DNA from 2 places in the Mucilaginibacter aureus genome. Region 1 is predicted to be linked to the other one. Evidence: riboswitches for the same ligand, from Rfam matches in the RefSeq annotation. Region 1 holds a riboswitch; the other holds the start of a gene.

The links. Region 1 has a riboswitch for cobalamin ahead of metE (5-methyltetrahydropteroyltriglutamate--homocysteine S-methyltransferase). Riboswitches for the same ligand answer to the same signal wherever they lie in the genome.
Region 2: it holds a riboswitch for cobalamin, as region 1 does, so the genes downstream of both, ACFGVR_RS18870 (TonB-dependent receptor plug domain-containing protein) here and metE (5-methyltetrahydropteroyltriglutamate--homocysteine S-methyltransferase) in region 1, are expected to answer to the same signal.

What each region holds. Positions count from the first base shown of each region.
Region 1 covers NZ_CP170601.1:4,292,003-4,301,906, forward strand. Annotated here, with positions in the region: gene ACFGVR_RS18310 (hypothetical protein) at 1-34, shown strand, start outside; gene ACFGVR_RS18315 (hypothetical protein) at 179-367, opposite strand; gene ACFGVR_RS18320 (hypothetical protein) at 525-704, opposite strand; gene ACFGVR_RS18325 (RNA polymerase sigma factor) at 1,012-1,581, shown strand; gene ACFGVR_RS18330 (S1C family serine protease) at 1,593-2,693, shown strand; gene ACFGVR_RS18335 (NADH-quinone oxidoreductase subunit D) at 2,798-4,024, opposite strand; gene ACFGVR_RS18340 (sigma-70 family RNA polymerase sigma factor) at 4,160-4,729, shown strand; gene ACFGVR_RS18345 (hypothetical protein) at 4,740-5,006, shown strand; gene ACFGVR_RS18350 (hypothetical protein) at 5,076-5,303, shown strand; gene ACFGVR_RS18355 (Lrp/AsnC family transcriptional regulator) at 5,419-5,880, opposite strand; cobalamin riboswitch at 6,035-6,228, shown strand; gene metE (5-methyltetrahydropteroyltriglutamate--homocysteine S-methyltransferase) at 6,388-8,694, shown strand; gene ACFGVR_RS18365 (sigma-70 family RNA polymerase sigma factor) at 8,741-9,382, opposite strand; gene ACFGVR_RS18370 (hypothetical protein) at 9,509-9,901, shown strand; gene ACFGVR_RS18375 (flavodoxin reductase) at 9,901-9,904, shown strand, end outside.
Region 2 covers NZ_CP170601.1:4,396,028-4,405,931, reverse strand. Annotated here, with positions in the region: gene ACFGVR_RS18890 (thioredoxin family protein) at 1-240, opposite strand, end outside; gene ACFGVR_RS18885 (TlpA disulfide reductase family protein) at 249-707, opposite strand; gene ACFGVR_RS18880 (SIR2 family NAD-dependent protein deacylase) at 801-1,487, opposite strand; gene ACFGVR_RS18875 (DUF6580 family putative transport protein) at 1,559-2,128, opposite strand; gene ACFGVR_RS18870 (TonB-dependent receptor plug domain-containing protein) at 2,197-4,161, opposite strand; cobalamin riboswitch at 4,270-4,476, opposite strand; gene ACFGVR_RS18865 (serine hydrolase) at 4,525-5,772, shown strand; gene ACFGVR_RS18860 (SRPBCC family protein) at 5,837-6,688, shown strand; gene ACFGVR_RS18855 (YtxH domain-containing protein) at 6,751-7,008, opposite strand; gene ACFGVR_RS18850 (hypothetical protein) at 7,175-8,575, opposite strand; gene ACFGVR_RS18845 (hypothetical protein) at 8,584-9,387, opposite strand; gene ACFGVR_RS18840 (heavy-metal-associated domain-containing protein) at 9,389-9,904, opposite strand, start outside.

The sequences.
Region 1 (9,904 bases):
GTTCTTCATTTTTTTAATTTTAAATTGTGATTAATTACAAGTTAATACTATAAACTATAAAAGGTAACCCGCTTTTTTTAAATTAACCCGCAGTATAATTTAAGTTTGTCTTGCTGATAAGCTAAAACAAAAAAGGGGCGAACAAAATTGCCGCCCCTTCAATTCTCAGTTTGCAGAATTACTTCTTTTTGGTTGCAGTGTCTGGATTTGCTACTTTAGTAGTGTCATGTTTTGCGGTGTCTGGGTGCTGTACAGAATCTTTCTTAGCTGTAGTGTCAGCGGTTGAAGTTGATTTGTTTCCAGAGCAAGAAGCAAACGATACGGCTAAAGCTAATGCCAAAGCACCTAATTTCAGGGTGTTTTTCATGTTTTGTTTAATTGTGATTAATTTAAATTGAATAGCCTAAATATAAAAGTTTAGCATTAAAAATCAAATAATGCTGCAACATTTTTACGTAAAGCATAAAAAAAGGTTAAGCAGAATAATCTGCTTAACCTTTTTACTTAATCACTTAAAAAAAGAATTACATTTTTTTAGTAGTGTCAGTTTTAGTAGTGTCAGTTTTTACACTGTCAACTTTAACAGTAGTGTCTTTTTTAACAACGGTCGAATCAACAGTAGTTGTCGATTTGTTACCACCACAAGCTGCAAACGATACAGCTAATACTAAAGCTACTGCGCCTAATTTGATTGAATTTTTCATCGGATTATCTGTTATTTAATTATAATTTAACGTTAATACAGAAAACCGAAAAAGGTAACCCCACAAAATGAATAATTTTTACATTTATTTATTACTGGTTAAAAAAACGTAATTATTATGCAAGGTTGGCGTTGATTGATAGGTAGTTGTGTGCATAAATTGCGATGTGTAAAAATTATATCCGGTTACACGTTACATTGCCGGCTAATGTTTGTGGTATTAAAAAATTACTTTTGTTTTTTTAATTAACGGAGCCTAATTTATTTAATAATTGTTGGGTTACTATTCGGTATAAAGTGTATTAATAGTGAATAAAAATATAAATATTTCAGCACCAACAGATAACGAAGCTATTTTAGGCATACTTAACAACTCGGAAAGTATGCTCAAACGTATTTACATAGCCTACTTTCCAATGGTGCTGCAATTGGTAATGAGCAACAACGGTAACGAGGACGAAGCTAAAGACGTTTACCAGGAAGCTATAATTGTTCTTTATAACAAAGTAAGATCTGGCGATTTTGAGTTAAGTAGTAAACTTAAAACCTACATTTATTCAATATGCCGCAGGCTTTGGTTAAAACGCCTTAGCCAGATGAGTAGATACGGAGGGGATATTCACGATTTCCAGGAGTATTTACCTGTCGAAGAAGATTTGATATCGCACGAGGAAAAAGACATTCAGTTCAGTAAAATGGAAGGGGCTCTCAGCCAGCTAGGCGAACCCTGCAAAACCATTATTGAAGATTTTTATATTAAAGACAGATCGATGCAGGAGATCTGCGAAAAATTTGGCTATACCAATGCGGATAATGCCAAAACACAAAAATACAAATGCCTGCAACGGCTGAAGAAGTTGTTTTTTCAGCAAAAGTAAAGGAGCGAAAAATGAGTGAGATTGAATTATTATCAGTAATAGAGCGTTATTTGAACGACGAGATGAGCGCCGAAGAGCGTGCCCGTTTCGAGGCATTGCGCCATGATAATCCAACGGTTAACAGCCGCGTTATCGAGCATCAGCAATTTACCGAACGCTTAAAAAAATACGGCGAGCGCGTTGAGTTTGAAGGCATGTTAAATGCCATCCACAACGAGATCGACGTTCAGGCATTGAAAGATGAGTTTATTCATCATCCGTCGCCAATTGTCCGCATGTGGCGTAATCACCATTCTAAAATATCGCTGGCAGCGTCAATCACTATTTTTGTAGCACTAAGTATTTTATTTTTAACAGGTTATCTTAAGTCCTTAAAGACTGATGATGCTTATACCAACTTAAGGAAGGATGTAGAAAAGATCAAGCAGACCAACAAAAACTTTGCTACTTCTATTAACCACATTAATAACAACCGCAACAGGGTTGCCCCAAGCAATTACGGCGGCGTGGGTACAGGTTTCGCACTATCGTCTGATGGATACATTGCTACCAACTTTCACGTAGTGCAGGGTGCTGATTCGGTGTACGTGCAAAATGCCAACGGCGATGGTTATCACGCCAAAATTGTTTCCGTTGATCCAGCTTCGGATTTGGCTGTTCTTAAAATTACCGATGCCTCATTTAAATCATTGGGCGCGTTACCTTATGGTTTCAAAAAGGGTAAATCAAGCCTGGGTGAAGATCTGTTTACCATTGGTTACTCAAAAAATGATGCCGACGAGCCCGTTTATAATAAAGGTTATTTAAGTTCGGCCAACGGCTTGAAAGGAGATACCTTAAAATATCAGTTAGCTTCCATGGATGTTAATTTTGGTAACAGCGGTGGCCCGTTACTGGATAGCAAAGGCAATATAGTAGGGGTGATCAGCAATAAGATCGAAGGCGCTTCTTACGCCATCAAATCCCGGTACCTGTTAAAGGCGGTTCAGTCCGATTCGCTGATCAATAAGTTGTCGCTAAACACCAAAAGCCGTATCGCAAATCTGAGCCGTACTCAACAAATCGATAAAGTACAGAATTACGTTTTTATGGTTAAAGTGTATAACCGATAACATATATCATCTAAATAAAAAAGCCTTAGCTGTAATTCAGTTAAGGCTTTTTTATTTAGTAGCACAGAATATCTTGATTCTTGCCTCTTGATTCCTGACTCTTTTCAGCGGTCTACTTCTCCCAATACAAAATCTATCGAACCCACAATAGCTATCAAATCGGCTATCATTACACCCTGCGCCATCGCCGGTAAAACCGAAAGATTATTAAAGCTTGGCCCTCTGGATTTTACCCGAAAAGGTATCTCTGTATCAGCCATTCGCACATTCCCGGTTTTATCGTATTCAATATTTTGCTTGTGCATAAAATAAAACCCTAACTCACCTTTGGGGTTCTCCGCGCGCACATAAAAATCCTGTGGTTTAGGTACTAACTTACGCGGTAACTTTGCGCGCGGGTCAAAATCAGGTGTGCGTTTCAGTTCTTTTTGCAAACGCTCCAGGCATTGTTCTATTATTTTAACCGATTGCTCTATTTCATCAACACGCACCTTATAACGGTCCCAGCAATCGCCAACTGCACCCATCAGGCCGGTGCCTACCGGTACATCAAATTCAAGTTCCGGATATGCCGAGTAACCATCAATTCGCCTTAAATCATATTTTAAACTTGATCCGCGCAGCATGGGCCCACTGCAGCCATAGTTAATGGCCACGTCGAGTGGTAATATGCCAACATTGGCGGTGCGGTTAATAAATACCTGGTTATCGGTAAGCAGCGCATTCAGTTCAACCATTTTAGGCTTGAAATAGTTTATAAACTCTGTGCAACGCTCTTCAAAGCCAACCGGCAGATCGTAAAATAGCCCGCCAACCCAAATATAGTTATATAACATCCGTGAGCCCGATGCCCATTCCAGCATGCCCATAATGTGTTCCCGATCGCGAAAGCACCATAAAAAAGGGGTAAAGGCGCCTATATCAATACCATAAGTGCCAATAGCTATCAGGTGCGATGCTATACGGTTCAGTTCGCAAACCAATACCCGTATGTATTCAATCCTTTTCGGGATATCGTGGTCTATACCCAGCATCCGCTCAACACCCATTATAAAGGCGTGGCTGTTATTCATCGATGCCAGGTAATCCATCCGGTCGGTAAATGGGATGGTTTGCTGGTAGGTTAATGATTCGGCATGTTTTTCAAAACACCGGTGCAGGTAGCCAATGTGCGGAATAACCTCGCGTACTATCTCGCCGTCCGTAATCAGTTCCAGGCGCAAAACACCATGCGTAGACGGATGCTGCGGACCCATATTGAGCACCATTTCACCTGCATTAACACTGGCTATTTTTTCACGGTAATTAGCTAAGGCCTGGGTATACTTCATCGGGAGATACTAACGGATACGGCCGCTAAAATCGTTATAAAAACTCTTAAATAAAATTAAAAATAGTTGTAAGGTTATCCATTAATTACCGACTAACTATATTTATATAAAACTATCACTTTTAAATCTGGATTAATGACTGATGATATCATAGCGACAGACCCGCGACGGTGGGTTGGTACGTATGCCGATTATTTATACGCTTTTGCACGCAAACGCATTGATGATGATGAATTGGTTAAAGACCTGGTACAGGAAACTTTTTTAGCCGCTTTGCAAAGGGTACAGAGTTTTGAAGGTAAAAGCTCCGAGCGCACCTGGTTAACTGCGATCCTAAAGAACAAGATCATCGATGTGTATCGTAAAAAGGCGTCGGTCATCGTGTCGTCCGATATTGTAAATGCCGAACGCGAGCAACAGGATTTTTTTGCCGAAGACGGGCATTGGAATAAAGAACATTGGCCCGTAGCCTTCGGAATTGAAGGCCACCAGGCATTGGAGAATAAAGAATTGAATAAAATATTAAAGCAATGCATGGAAAAGCTGCCTGCCTTATGGCTGGCGGTTTTTACTATGAAACACATCGATGATGAATCGTCAGAAACGATATGTACGCAGCTAAAGGTTAGTGCTTCAAACTTTTGGGTAATTATTCACCGTGCCAAGTTAAACTTGCGGGCCTGCCTGCAAAAAAACTGGATTTAATTTTTGCGATATGAGTACGTTAAAAAAAATAATCTATAACTGCAGGCAGGCCACCTTACTGCTCGATAAGAGGGAGTTTGTTAAACTAACCTTCCGCGAAACGATCGAGTTGCGTATCCACCTGTACAAATGCGGGGTGTGTAAATTATACGGGCAGCAAACGCATATTATAAACAGCATGGTTCAACACCTGTTCAAAAACCAGGAATATCGGCTTGATGATGGTTTTAAACGAGAACTGCAAGATCGTATCGACCAGGAGTTGAATAAAGAATAAAAAAGATGTAAGGTTGCTGGTATGGTGCCGACTAAGCGGGAAATAAACTAATCACTTAAAACACCAAAAATGAAAACCAACAAGACTACCAGTTCACTTTTCCCGGCAATGATTATTGCATTTGCAATTTCAATTGGCTATGTAAATGCAAACGCAGCTTCAATTAACTACAACTTACCAGCCGACACGTCAAAAATGGCGAAAGACAAAATGAAGATGGATAAGATGAAGAAAGGAAAAATGGATAAAATGAAAATGAAAAAAGACAGCACCTCAAAAATGTCATCAAAAATGTAAAACTGTTTTTATTGTAGAAAGAATAGAGTTTTCTCTAAGCATGGCCGGAAGAATATTCTTCCGGCTTTTTTGTTTTTATAGAACTGCTTTTACTTTACCATACCGTGGTTCATTGCTAAAAATTAATATTGTACGAGTGTTTATTCTCGCACATTACAAAAGTACTATGGGTACTACCTATACTGGTCACCGATCCTAACTTGTTAAAAACAAAATCCTGGTAGTGTTTCATATCTTTCGCGTAAACTTTGAGCAAAAAGTCGAAATCTCCGGAGATGTTATAACATTCTGCAACCTCCTGTAGTTTAGTAATGTCATTAACAAACTCATAACCAATGCTTTTATCGTGTTGTTTTAGTTTGATATTAACAAACACGATCAAGCCGTAGTTCAATTTTTCAGCATTGATCAGGGCAATGTATTTTTTGATATAACCATTGCTCTTTAGCTTTTTAACCCGCTCAAAAACCGGGGTATGTGATAGGTTCACCCTGGTTGCGAGTTCCTTAATTGTGATCTCAGAATCTTCACCCAGTAATCTTAATAGCTGTTTATCTGTGTCATCAAGCTCATCCATAGAATAATCGTCTTTTAAATTGTATATCGGTATACCTGTTTGGCTTATTAATCTACATAATATTGTAAATATAGGTTATTTTACCTATATATTTTCGTTTATAAAGTAAATAAATCTTTATCAGTAGCTTTACCGAAACAAAAGTTCTTTCTTTGCTTTATCAACCGGAAAAGGTTTCCCAGTAATAATTTGGGAGATTAAAGGGGAACCATGTGTAAATCATGGGCTGTCGCGCAACTGTAAGTAACAAAAGTTTCAGTCATCAATGTCCACTGAGTACTAAGGGCACTTGGGAAGGGCGGCTGTAATGTTATAAGTCAGGATACCTGCCTGTTCCGGAAGGACAATGCTTTCGCGCAAAAAGTAAACGGTCTGAGCTGATTTAACAACGGAGGCAGAAGTATATTGCCTTATTGTCAGCACCTGCCTTTTTGATGATGCGGTCGCATTGCGAAGTTTAGCCAAAGCGCTTTTAACAGATTTATTCATTTAATTATTTAAAAGAAAATGCTAACGCAAAACCTGGGCTATCCGCGAATTGGTAGCCAAAGACAACTGAAGAAAGCCTGCGAACAGTACTGGGCAGGCAAAATTACCAGGGCTGATCTTTTTTCGGTTGCCCGCGACATCCGTAGAGAAAACTGGAAAACCCAGCAAAATGCAGGTATCGATCTTATTCCCTGCAACGACTTTAGTTTCTACGATCATGTGCTCGATACATCACTCATGTTAGGTGTTATTCCCAAACGCTATTCTGCGGTGCTCAGCCAAAACAAGACCAATCACGATATCGACCTGTATTTTGCCATGGCCCGTGGTTATCAAAAAGATGGATTAGATATTACTGCCATGGAAATGACCAAGTGGTTTGATACCAATTATCATTACATCGTTCCCGAATTTACTGCCGGACAGCAATTTAAGATCTTCTCCGAAAAAGTTTTCGAAGAGTTTAACCTGGCCAAACAGGTATTAGGTATAGTACCTAAACCGGTTTTAATTGGGCCGGTATCTTATTTACTGTTGGGCAAAGAAAAAGAAGCGAGTTTTGATAAGATCGACCTGATTAAAAAACTGGTGCCTGTTTACGTGGAGATATTGAAACGTTTAAAAGACCAGGGCGCTGTTTGGATACAATTAGACGAGCCGTTTTTAGCTTTGGATCTGTCTGAAAAGCAGAAGGATGCCTATAGCTATGCTTACGCTGAGATCAGGAAACAATGCTCCCAGCTTAAAATTTTATTAACCACCTATTTTGAAAGCTTGCAGGAAAACACCGGATTAGCTGTTAACCTTCCGGTTGAGGCCCTGCATATCGACCTGGTGCGGGCACCAGATCAGTTAGACGAAGTTTTAAAGCTGATCCCATCAACATTAAGCCTGTCATTAGGTGTAATTGATGGCCGCAACATTTGGAAAAACGATTATATCCGTTCGATTGGCCATATTAAAAAAGCGTTAGCCGCTATCGGTAAAGATAGGGTAATAATAGCACCGGGTTGTTCATTGCTGCACTCGCCGGTTGATCTGGACCTGGAAACAGAAATTACGCCTGAAATTAAAAACTGGATGGCTTTCGCCAAACAAAAGCTGAACGAGGTAAATGAGCTGAACCAGATCTTGGCACACAACAACAACGGCCTTTTGCAGGATAACCTGAAAGCAGTATCAAGCCGTAATTTGTCAAAGCTTATCCATAAACAAGTTGTTAAGCAGCGTATGGATGCAATAACCAACGCAGACGCCCAACGAATAAGCGAATTTGATGAGCGCCAGAAAATACAACAGGCTAAGTTTAAACTTCCTTTGTTCCCAACAACAACCATTGGCTCGTTCCCTCAAACTGATGATATCCGCCAGTTAAGGGCGAAATTAAAAAAAGGCGAACTAACGCAGGATGACTATGACGATCAGATCGCGAAGGCAACTGTTGACGCCATACGCTGGCAGGAAGAGATAGGTATTGACGTGTTGGTGCATGGCGAATTTGAGCGTAATGATATGGTGGAGTATTTTGGCGAACGTTTAGATGGCTTTTTGTTCACCAAAAACGGATGGGTGCAAAGTTATGGCAGCCGCTGTGTAAAACCGCCGGTTATTTATGGCGATGTGAGCCGCCCAGGCGATATGACGGTGCGCTGGAGCAGCTTTGCCCAGGCCAATACCAATAAGTTAATGAAGGGCATGTTAACCGGCCCGGTAACCATATTGCAATGGTCTTTCGTGCGCGACGATCAGCCCCGCTCCGAAACTACTTACCAAATTGCTTTAGCTATTCGCGATGAGGTTGTTGCTTTAGAGCAGGCCGGTATCCAGGTTATTCAGATAGACGAACCTGCCATTCGCGAAGGTTTGCCTTTACGGAAGGCCGATTGGGCAACCTATCTTGATTGGGCGGTTAAAGCGTTCCGGATCTCGGCAAGCGGGGTAAAAAACGAAACCCAGATCCATACGCACATGTGCTACAGCGAATTTAATGATATTATCGAACATATAGCCGCTATGGATGCCGATGTGATCACGATTGAAACATCGCGCTCGCAAATGGAATTGTTAGAAGCTTTTGCCGATTTTAAATATCCCGCCGAAATTGGCCCCGGGGTTTATGATATCCATTCGCCACGTGTACCAACCGTTCAGGAAATGCTAAGCTTGCTTAAAAAAGCTGCAAACCTATTACCGGCAGGCAATATTTGGGTTAACCCCGATTGTGGCTTAAAAACGCGTAAATGGCCCGAAACAAAAACGGCCCTGATCAATATGGTGCAAGCCGCCAAAGATGCCCGCGAAATATTTAGCACACAGGCAGTTTAATAGTAAAATCAAAGCCGTACAGTATTTGCTGTGCGGCTTTTTTTGATCAGCTAATAGCCTGCATCACATAGTTTACGATCACATCGCACCTTACCAGGTTAAATTCAAAAAGCTGTTGCGGCTGCCAGTAGCTTGTCAATTCGTCACGCAGCAGCTCTTTAGCCCGTTTTAAACGGATCTTTACATTCGATTCGCCAATGTTTAACGCTTCCATGGTTTCGTTAGTGCTCATTTCCTGTACTTCGCGCATAACAAACACCATCCGGTATTTCTCCGGTAAATCGGCAACTGCTTTTTCTAAAATGCCTTTTAATTCTTTATTTACCAATCCTTTTAATGGAGTATCATTGTGGTACTCATTTGTTGTGTTTTCCATGAGCATTTGTTGAAGCTTTAACTTTCTCTTTTTGTGCAGTAAACTTTCGTTGATCAGTATGCGGGTTATCCATGTACTAAAACTCGACCGGTTTTGAAATTTGTGTAACTGCTGATACGCGTTGATATAAGTTGTCTGCATAATATCTTCCGCTTCTTTATCGTCGTTAATTATCGACATACTGATACGGTACAGGCAGAGATTAAACCTGCGCATCAATATTTCGTATAGGTGCTTTTCTCCCTTAAGTATCCTTTCGATAATCTCTTCGTCGCTCAAATTCAAACTAATAGCTGCACTTATTGGTTTCATTAATGGGATGTTAATTATAAAGATAGAGTATCGGGGGCTAAAAGGGTTACATTTTTTGTGAGGATTTATTTTGTAACCCTTTTTTATCAGTTTCTCTCTAATGGTTAAAACAAACAATCACAGATCATGGAAGACAACAGCAAAAACCTCAAAAACGTTAAAACTATCTTGAAACTCACTTTCGGCCTTGTACCAATAGTAGCGGGCACCGATAAGTTCACCAATTTATTAACCGACTGGGCGCATTATCTAAACCCCTCACTTAAAGCGGCATTATCATTCAGCGATCATGGATTTATGATGATAGTTGGTGCAATTGAAATAATAGCAGGTATATTAGTATTGTTCGATCCTAAAAAAGGTGGTCTGCTGGTAAGTGCCTGGCTGGTACTCATCGCGTTAAGCCTGCTGGCCAGTGGAAACTATCTGGATGTAGCAGTACGCGATCTGGTAATGGCGATAGGTGCATTTTGCTTGTCAAAGCTATCGGGCGTTAACGATTTAAAACAAACAACATAATGG
Region 2 (9,904 bases), 100 kb from region 1:
CTTTTTGTCGAGATCCATAATACGGCTTTCGTAAGCTTTGGCATAAGGACAATGATTGCAGGTAAATACTACGATAAAACCCTTGGCTGCTTTATAATTAGCCAGCGATATGGTTTTACCATCCACATTTTTTAGTTTAAAATCGGCAGCAACGTCGCCAACTTTATAACCACCATTATCGGCTTTAAAAGCCGCAAGGCCTATTACGGCCACTGTTAATAAAGCGAATAACTTTTTCATGTTTCTGATTATTTATTGGTTTGATATAATTTATTTAACTCATCGTAAGTAAATTCCTTTTCATAAAATTTACGAATATTTTTCCGTGCATTTACGATCATCGTTCCCGGCAAGGCACCGCTCCAGCTTTTATCGATCTGGTCAATAAAAACCTGTTCGTTCGGCTTATCGGCCAGGTAAACTTCGCTTACTATTTTTTTGCTTTTCGCAAATGAATTCACCTCAGCCCATTTCGATTTAAAATCCATGCTCACCAACAGCACCTTTACAGGCCGGGCTTTATAGGTTTGCTGCAGTTTATCAAAATTAGGGAGTTCGGCAACACAAGGGCCGCACCAGGTGGCCCAAAAGTTTACAATATAAACGGTATCCTTATTGTTAAAACGTTGCTGTAATTGCTGATAGGTGATCGGTTTAACTGTTTTGCTTTGCGCAGATACCGTGAAACTGCCAACCGCAAATAGCATAGTAAAGATAAAAAATTTGTATCGCATCATAAAACTAACGCCTATATCTTGTTTTTGTGATAAAGTTAACAAACTTAAAAAAACAATAACCTATTAACTCAATAACTGATCAACTAATTCGGGTACGCCTATGGTTGCCTTTTCTTCTATTTTGATCATATCCGGCACACCGTAAACAACAGGGATCTTAGGGTCAATAATGTATTTGGGTACATCCGCAGGCACATAATTGATCAGGCCCGATGCAGGATAAACCGCCAGCGACGATCCCACTAAAATAAAGATTTCGGCTTGCGCGCAAATTTTAGCCGCGGGTTCAATCATCGGCACCATTTCGCCAAACCAAACCACATGCGGGCGTAATTGTGAACCTAAGCGACATGTTTCGCCCATGCGCAATTCCCAGCCTTTAATGGGATACGTTAGCCTGGGGTTTTTGCTCGATTGTGATTTGGTAATAATACCATGGAGGTGCACCACATTGGTGGATCCTGCCCTTTCGTGCAGATCATCAATATTCTGGGTGATGATCGTTATCTCATATTTTTGTTCCAGTTTAGCCAATGCCTCATGTGCCGCATTGGGTTTAGCCTCCAATACCGATTTACGGCGCATATTGTAAAAGTCCTGCACCAGTGCCGGGTTGCGCTCCCAGCCTTCGGGTGTGGCTACTTCCTGAATGTCATAACCTTCCCAAAGGCCGTCGCTGTCTCTAAAAGTTTTCAATCCGCTTTCGGCACTAATACCGGCGCCGGTTAAAACCACTAATTTTTGTTTCATTGTGATAAATATAAGCACAAAAAAAGCGCCCCGATATGCCGGGACGCTTTCCATATCAAATTAAAAATAGATCAGGCTACCTGAGGTTGCACCTGTAAAACAGTATATCTGGTTTTGGCTGCTTCGAAAGTACCGAATAACAAGGCCGAGAAAAGCAGGTTACCCACTATCATCTTTGCCTCGAATGGGATAGCCGAGTTTAACGATTGAAAATACCCTGTTAATCCCGGAGGATAATAAGTGCTGCCAAAGGTCATATCGGTAAGCAGCCAGTGGATTACTACCGCACCAACAGCTGCCACTATTACTTTTATAGCACTTACTTTTTTAATAAGCGTGCCGATAAATACGGTAACAGCATAAGTTAAATAAACTATCCATGCTCCATCAAATAAGCCAACCTTATTGTATTTGGTATAGTTTACAAGCAGATCGCTAATCAATAGTATCAACAAAGTAGACAGGTAAGCTTTCCATTTATCCGAAAAATACGCACCGCCAAACAGCGCCACTGCACCTACCGGTGTAAAGTTGGCCCAGGTTACCAGGTTGTTAGGGATAAGTACACGTGTAGCAACAGCAGCTACCATCATCAGAAATAGTACGCTGTTGCGAATGTTTATTTTTTGCTGTGTAGACATAAATGTTTATATATTCTGTGATTGCAAAAATACTTAAACTAAACTACAAATAAAAGATTGTTCAAATCTTACTTGAATGTGTACTTCAACCCGCTCATTACGTTAAAGCCCATGGTATTGTAGCCAACCCAATCAACATATTTTGTATCAAATAAATTTTTAAGGTCGACAAAAATGCTAAAGTTAGCTATCGGGCTGTATTGCAAATGCAGATCAAACAAATTGTAGCTTGGCAATTCATCAACTCTTGAGTACGGTGCAACGTCTAAAAACTCCCTGTCAAAACGGCCGCCGGTGTATTTGTAGTTCACCCCAACTGTTAGCACTTTAGCAAATTGGTATGCTGCATTGGCGCCATAGGTGTTTTTTGGCCTGCGCAGCAGGTTAAGCGTTTCGTTACCGTTTACATCAGTTTGGTGCCCCACAACATAGGCGGTATAGCCAGATAGTTTAAAACCTTGGTAGTTAAAGTTTAACTCGCTTTCAAATCCCTGGTCATCTTGCTTGCTTCCGTTTAGATAGTATGAAGCATACGGAGATACCGACTGGCTATAAAAGTAAATAACATCGGTTGTTTTGCGTTTAAAAAAATCGGAAGTAAATGACAGCATGTTTTTCACGATCTCCAAATCAAAACCTGCTTCGTACGATACGGTAGTTTGCGGTTTCAGGTCAGGCGTACCGTATTGCGAATAAAGCTGGTACAATGATGGGGTAACGTAAGCGGAACCAATGCTTGCAAATATTTTAAACCTGTTGGCAAGTGTTACAGATGGGTTAATAGTGTAGGTAAAGTTGCTTCCATATTTATTGTGGTGATTGTAGCGGCCGCCCAGCTCCATGTGAAAGATGTCCGATTTAAAAAACAATGAAGTATAAACGCTTTCAATATTGGTACTCGCATTAATAATGCTTGGTACCGTATTAGGGAACGAAGCAGAGCTGTATAAACTATATTGGTTGGTATTAGAGTATTTAACATCAAGACCACTTGTGATATCGAAATATTTGCCTAACCCCTGGTTCAATACAGCTTCGCCATTGGTAATGCGACCCAGATTGCGTACTACAGAGCTGGCACCACCGTTATCTGTAGGTAAATTTTGATAGTCGTTCCAAACATTGTTTTGACTTACATTAAAACGCAACGCACCATTTGGTAAGGCTAACTTAGCTCCTACACCGCCCAACAAAAAGGTTTTGTTGTAGGTATAATCGTTATCGCCCTTAAAAGCATCGTACGGCAGATCGCCGGTATTGTAACTGGTTTGCAAGTTAGCATTCAATGTTAATTTTTGCGAAACCGGCTGGGTAAGATTAATGCTCACAGAACGCTGACGAAACCCATCATTTTTAAAATTTGAATTGCCGGTACGATCTGTAGCTGCCGAAAAACCGCCGTAATCAACATTTGAGATATTGACAGCGATCCCCGTTTTGTTGATCGTTCCGTTAAGACCCAGTGAACTGGTATAGGTTTTGTAACTGCCAACACCTGCCTGAATTGTAGGCGCTAATTTTTGATCAGCAGGCTTTTTGGTAATGATATTGATCACACCCGCAACTGCATCAGAGCCGTAAAGCGTTGAATTGCTGCCCTTCAGTATTTCGATACGTTCGATCTGGTCAATTGGAAACGCATTCAAATCATAATTGCCGGCTATGCCCGACGCGTCATTTACCGGGAAACCATCAACCAATATCAGGGTATTGCCTGCACTTGCTCCACGCAGGTATACATCAGAACTGATGCCCCGGTTATTATTGGCTCCCGAAAAGGTAATTCCGGCCACGTTATTAAGCAGGTCGGGTACCGTACGGCCTTGCGACTGATTGATCTGTGCCTGCGTAATAACTGTTACGTTACGCCCAATGTCCGATAGTTTTTTTGGCGAACGGGTTGCGGTAATTACAACCTCGTTCAGTTTTGTGGTGTCCTTTAGTTTTGCGCCTTGCGCATGGCCCGTGTTTACCTGGAGGCCCAGTTGTGCAAGCCCCAGGCTTACAGCAACTACTACATAATTTTTTTTCATGTTGTTGTGAGTTTTAACCCACAGCATACAGAAACGAAGAATAAGGAATGGGAAAGGCGCTCCTGCAGTGAGCACGATCTCATCCAAGCTTCTATCCCCGAAAGCTATGAATAATAAATGCTCGTGGCAGGTATTCTGGCTCGTCCTAACGTTGAAGTCTTCCCATCGCGTAAAGCAAACAGTGACACTCTTATTCAACTAAGCCTTTGTAAAGGCCCGGACTTACAGCTGCGGGACAGCTCCGGATTTACACCGGATTCCCTTTTAATCCCTTCCCGGTGAACCGGGAAAAGAACCGAAAGCGTTGCAAATGTAACAGAAAGATTTGTTAGCATCAATACAAAATCGGTTATATTTACCCCTATGAAATTTTATTGTACGCTATTTGCCTTATTGATGACACTATCCGCCGCAGCGCAAAAAACCGATACCGTATTCCTGAAAAAGCTATTAGAAAGCCATCCGGAGCTATTTGCGGGCATACTCAATCATCCCACCCAGAACGAGGTGCAGATATTATACACCCAGATTGACCGTGATGCCAATAACCAGCCGCACTTTACGCAATACAGCTATCGGCTTAACGCGAACCGCTACTTCTACCCTGCCAGCACGGTAAAATTGCCTACGGCCATCTTCGGACTTGAAAAAATAAACGAGCTCAAAGTTGCCGGGCTTACCCGCAAAACCAATATGCAAACCGATACGGCTTTTAAGGGCCAAACCGCTGTTACCAAAGACGATTCATCGGTAAATGGTTTACCAAGCCTTGAAAATTATATCAAAAAGATACTGCTGGTTAGCGATAACAATGCATACAACCGGGTGTACGAATTTGTAGATCGCGCCGAGATCAACGCCAAACTCAAAAAGTACAATTTAAATAACACCCGCATCATTGGCAGGTTAGCCATTGGCGATGCAGGCGAATCGACCAAACATACCAACCCGATCCGTTTTGAGCAGGAGGGCAAAATTGTGTACACCAAACCGGCTGCTTACGATGCCAACGAATACCCGATGCACCTTGATAACATGCTGCAGGGAAAGGGCTATATGGATAGCCATGATAAGCTGGTGATGGGCCAGTACAGTTTTGAGGATAAGAACGTTTACCCCATTGCCGATCAGCAAATGGTGTTGCGCCGGTTGCTGTTCCCATCGGCATTTCCTAAAGATCAGCGTTATAACCTTACGGATGATGATTACAGCTTTATGTACAAGTACATGAGCATGTTCCCTACCGAAAGTATCAAACCAACTTATCCGCGGCCGGAATATTACCCCGCATTTTGCAAATTCCTTTTCTACGGATCGGATACCTCAGCGGTGATCAATCCTGATATCCGTATCTTCAACAAAATCGGCGATTCTTACGGTTACGATATCGATAATGCCTACATTGTCGATTTTAAGAATAAGGTTGAGTTTATGCTCACCGCCGTTGTCCAATCCAACGAAGATGGCATCCTGAACGACAACAAGTACGAATACGCTACGGTATGCCTGCCGTTTATGAAAAACCTGGGCCAGGTGATCTACCGGCACGAACTGCAGCGTAAAAAGAAACACCTTCCTGATCTGAGCCGGTTTAAATTTGATTATAAATAATTTTCATTTAACGAAAACAGATTGACTGATCATTGGTTAAACATTTATATAAAACATAAATGTTATGCCAGATACAACACTGCATCAAAATCAATATAACACCGGGGATGGCACTACCGCTCCAATCGTTAACCTTGAATGGCCCGAGCGTGTAGCTTCGGTAGCTTTAGGTACACGCATGGCATTTGGCGGTCTGTCGCGCATGTTTAGGCATCCGTTGCGGAGTGCCCTGCGCATATTTGCGGGCGGCTACCTGGTACAACGCGGCGTTACCGGGCATTGCGAAGTTTATACCCGTTTAGGCAAAACCACCACCGAGCCGGTAAACGTCAATATCAAATACACCTTTACCGTTAACAGGAATCGGCAGGATGTTTACGATTTTTGGCGCCGACTGGAAAACCTGCCTTTGTTTATGAGTCATTTGGATAATATTCAGGTTATTAGTGACAAATATTCGCATTGGGAGGCCAAAATACCTGGTAACATAGGTAACATTAGCTGGGATGCCGAAATTGTGGAAGATATACCCGGCAGCCACATCAGTTGGCAATCGCTGCCCGACGCGACCATCAACAACACAGGCAAGGTTGAATTTGAAGATGCTCCGGGCCAACAGGGCACCATTGTAAAAGTGGTGATCAGCTATTTGCCTCCTGCGGGTGGTCTGGGCACAGGTCTCGCCAAACTACTGAACCCTGTATTTGAAAGACTGGTTAGGCAAGATGTATTAAGCTTTAAGGATTATATGGAAATATACAGTACCGACGACCGCGTAACTATAGATGACGAATGTATGAATGCGGTGATGACCGATGATGTAACCATAGTGACCATTATGGCTACAGAAGATGAGCCGCCTGTAAGCGCTTATAATCCTGATAATGGAGATCAGCCTGATCAAACAGGTATATAACGATGATTTAAGGAGCCCCGGCAATAACCGGGGCTTTATTTTTTATATAAACGCCCGTGTACTTAAATAATGGCGTTTTCAATATCATCGTGCTGATGAGCATACATATCATTGCGGGTACGCATGGTAATGATCATGTTATCAGCTATAGTTAACAGATTGTCCATTTGGTCGGCAGCTGCATCGCGCAGGCCAACTAACGATTTTGCTAATTTTTCCCTGTTTTCTTTTCCTTTTTTTGGTGCAAATAAAACGCCTAATGTTACTCCTGCAGCCAATCCTACCAATAATAATGCAGCCGATTTTGAAGTATTGTTCATATAAATAAAATGTATCTCAATAATTGGGTTAGTACCGCTTTGTGATAAAGCTTCACAAATTTGCTCATTTTTTAACGTTTGCCGAAGAAATTAGTTGTTAAAAATTGTAAAAAAATGTCTTAATTATTATACAAAATAGCAACCCTGTCATTTTTAATAGGTTACTCTACATTTTCATCATCTTCATTAACGATGGGCTGATCTTTAAGTAAACCTCGCCACTTAAAGGCGAATTACCGTAAAGCGTATTTAAACCTTGCGGGATGATATTTAAGGTGCTCTGTATGCCCAGCGTAACATTGGTATTCCAGGTTTTGAACAGGCGATGGTTAACGCCCAGGGTTATCGCGTTTACGTTAAATACCGCAGCATTTACACTTGCTGGTGACAGGTTCAGTTCATCGGCCGTTTTTTGCACAAACTCGTAACGGCCGTAAATCGCCGTTTTATCAAGCTGTACATTACTTTCGGCGGTAATCGAATGCTCATTAGCCGTACCACCCCCGGGCTCTTCTACATGGTTATATCCCCAGATCAAAGCACTGCTGATAAACTTGTCATCGTTAAAGTTATATTGCTTACTGATGGATGCTGTGGTGCGTAAGATGTTTTCCAGCGGGTTTAAAGCTTCCGGACCTTTGATATACCCTTGCGAAAATTGCATTGCCCAATGATCGTTCGGATTAACGGATAAGCGATACGAGTAGCTGTTAAATACGGGTTTATCAAAATTATACCGATTTTCGTCGGGCTCATGCCCGTTAAACACCGACGCCTCTATCCTGGCAATTTTATATCTGAAACCTAATGTGGCAACGCCGAAGGTAATATGGGTAGCATCCTGCCAGTGATGCGCAAGCGTGGCGTCAGGATCGTTCATAGCCGATGGCCGGTGCATAAAGGTTACCGGCCCCAACGCCGGTTCGCCGGGATAGCCAAAGTAACCGGTCAGGTCGGCATCTTTGTTCAATGCCTGTGTATAACCTACAGCCAGTTCGGCAAACAAGTCGTGCGGGTGTTGTCTGTCAACCAACGGTACGTTTTTCCAGCTCTCGCCGGATTGAAATACCAGCGGGTAACCATAACCGCCCTCGGTCAGCGCATCTGCCGACATCATCAGGTTAGCGCTGAATAAGCCGTTCTCTCCCACCTTGTGCTGCGCCATGGCCATTGCCCAGTTCGGTGCGTCAAACTTAGCGGCCTGCCCCCGTTTACCGTCGCTATTAAGGTTTTGCGTGGTATATCTTAAAAATACAGCGCCATGAAACATCAGGTTCCATTTGCCCGCAGTAAGCATATAGGCGTACATGGGCGATTGATCGGGCAGCCATGATGTGCCTGATCCATTGCGGTTCATGGGCAGGTTAAGCGAAAAAGCATGACTCATATCGCCCATATACATGCCGCTCATATCCATGTTTCCCATGTCCATAGCTTTTTTAACCGTATCTGTGCTTTTCACAGATTTCTTTTTAACGGTATCCATATGCATACCATGCATATTCATCTGGGATTTTCCGCCTGCAGCAGATAGTAAAAATATAATGATGATGAGATTTTTTTTCATTGTAGTAATTAAAAAGCATTAAACAAATTATGCTCCAAACGTATCAGATAACTCGTAGTTGCAATACGCGAAAGGTCACCTGTTAATTGTTTGTGATACCCGAAATCGATCCGGGTACGGCTGTTGAAGATCAATTGGACAGACGGCGCTATATCCAGGTACTTCCCCTTGCCATCCAAACTCGATTTACCGATAAACTCTGCATAGATATTCAAGTTAGTCTGCTTATAGTCCGTATAGTTTTTAGGAAGCAATAGATACCCTGCCGAAAAGGTATATCCCAACTGGTTACGTGCTGCGTCTGGCGGTAACGAGTTCGAAACGTTATTCCAATCGCGACTTATATCCGATGTAACAGATAGAGCCAGTTTATGCAGTAACTGAGTCATAACCAAGCCCCCCATCGCGCCAGAGTTATCGCCCTGCAAATTGATCTCGTTAAATGTTATAGGGTTATCGATCAACGACACCCGTCCATACCCCGCCATCCTGAAATGCGATTGCGGCTGATCCAGCGCCAGGAAACGGTATTTGGCATAAATACTCGCGCCTTCAAACTTAAAGTCTGATTGGTAATAGTTCGATCCGTACAAATTAACATGTACCATCACCGATCGCGATACGCCAAACATAGCTTCCGGCCCTAATCGAAAACCCGTCCGGCTGTTTAAAGGTACAAAATCGGCATTCATCCTCAACCCGATCGCTTTCGCAGCCATATTGCTTGCCGGCTCCGTATTTACATACAGTTCCTGCGCTTTGATGCCGCCGCTTAAACAAAGCAGCAGGATCAGTCCCAATATGCGCTTCATATTACGATAGCGTTACATGGTAAACACGCGTTTTTTTATCATCAACGCCTGTGGCGTAAGTAGCATCTTTAAGCTGCGAACTATACTTTTTAAATGTGCCGCTGGGCACAAAGTCCTTATCGATGATCAGCAGCCTGGTTTCACCATCCAGTTGCTTACTCCCTGTATTTAAAAAACGATAATTAGCGCCTTGAAAAGGGTAACTGAAATCGTTACTAATGGCAACGTTTTTAAAATTAAAAATGGCGACCAACTTATTAACCGAGAAACCTGCAGCCATTACCTTTTGCTTTAAAGCATCAAGGTTAACGGTTTTACCAGGTTTAAAGGTTACATAAAATATATTTTTGTTCAGGTCGGGTTTAATGTCAGCGATAAAATCCAGAGTGGCTAAAGATTTTTGTGTGGACAATGAGCACATTGAGCAGGTTAAACCGCTAACCTGTAATTCAGCTTTAGTAAACTCGGCTTGTGATGCTCCGGCAATTGCACAAAAAGCGATCAATAAAATAAACTT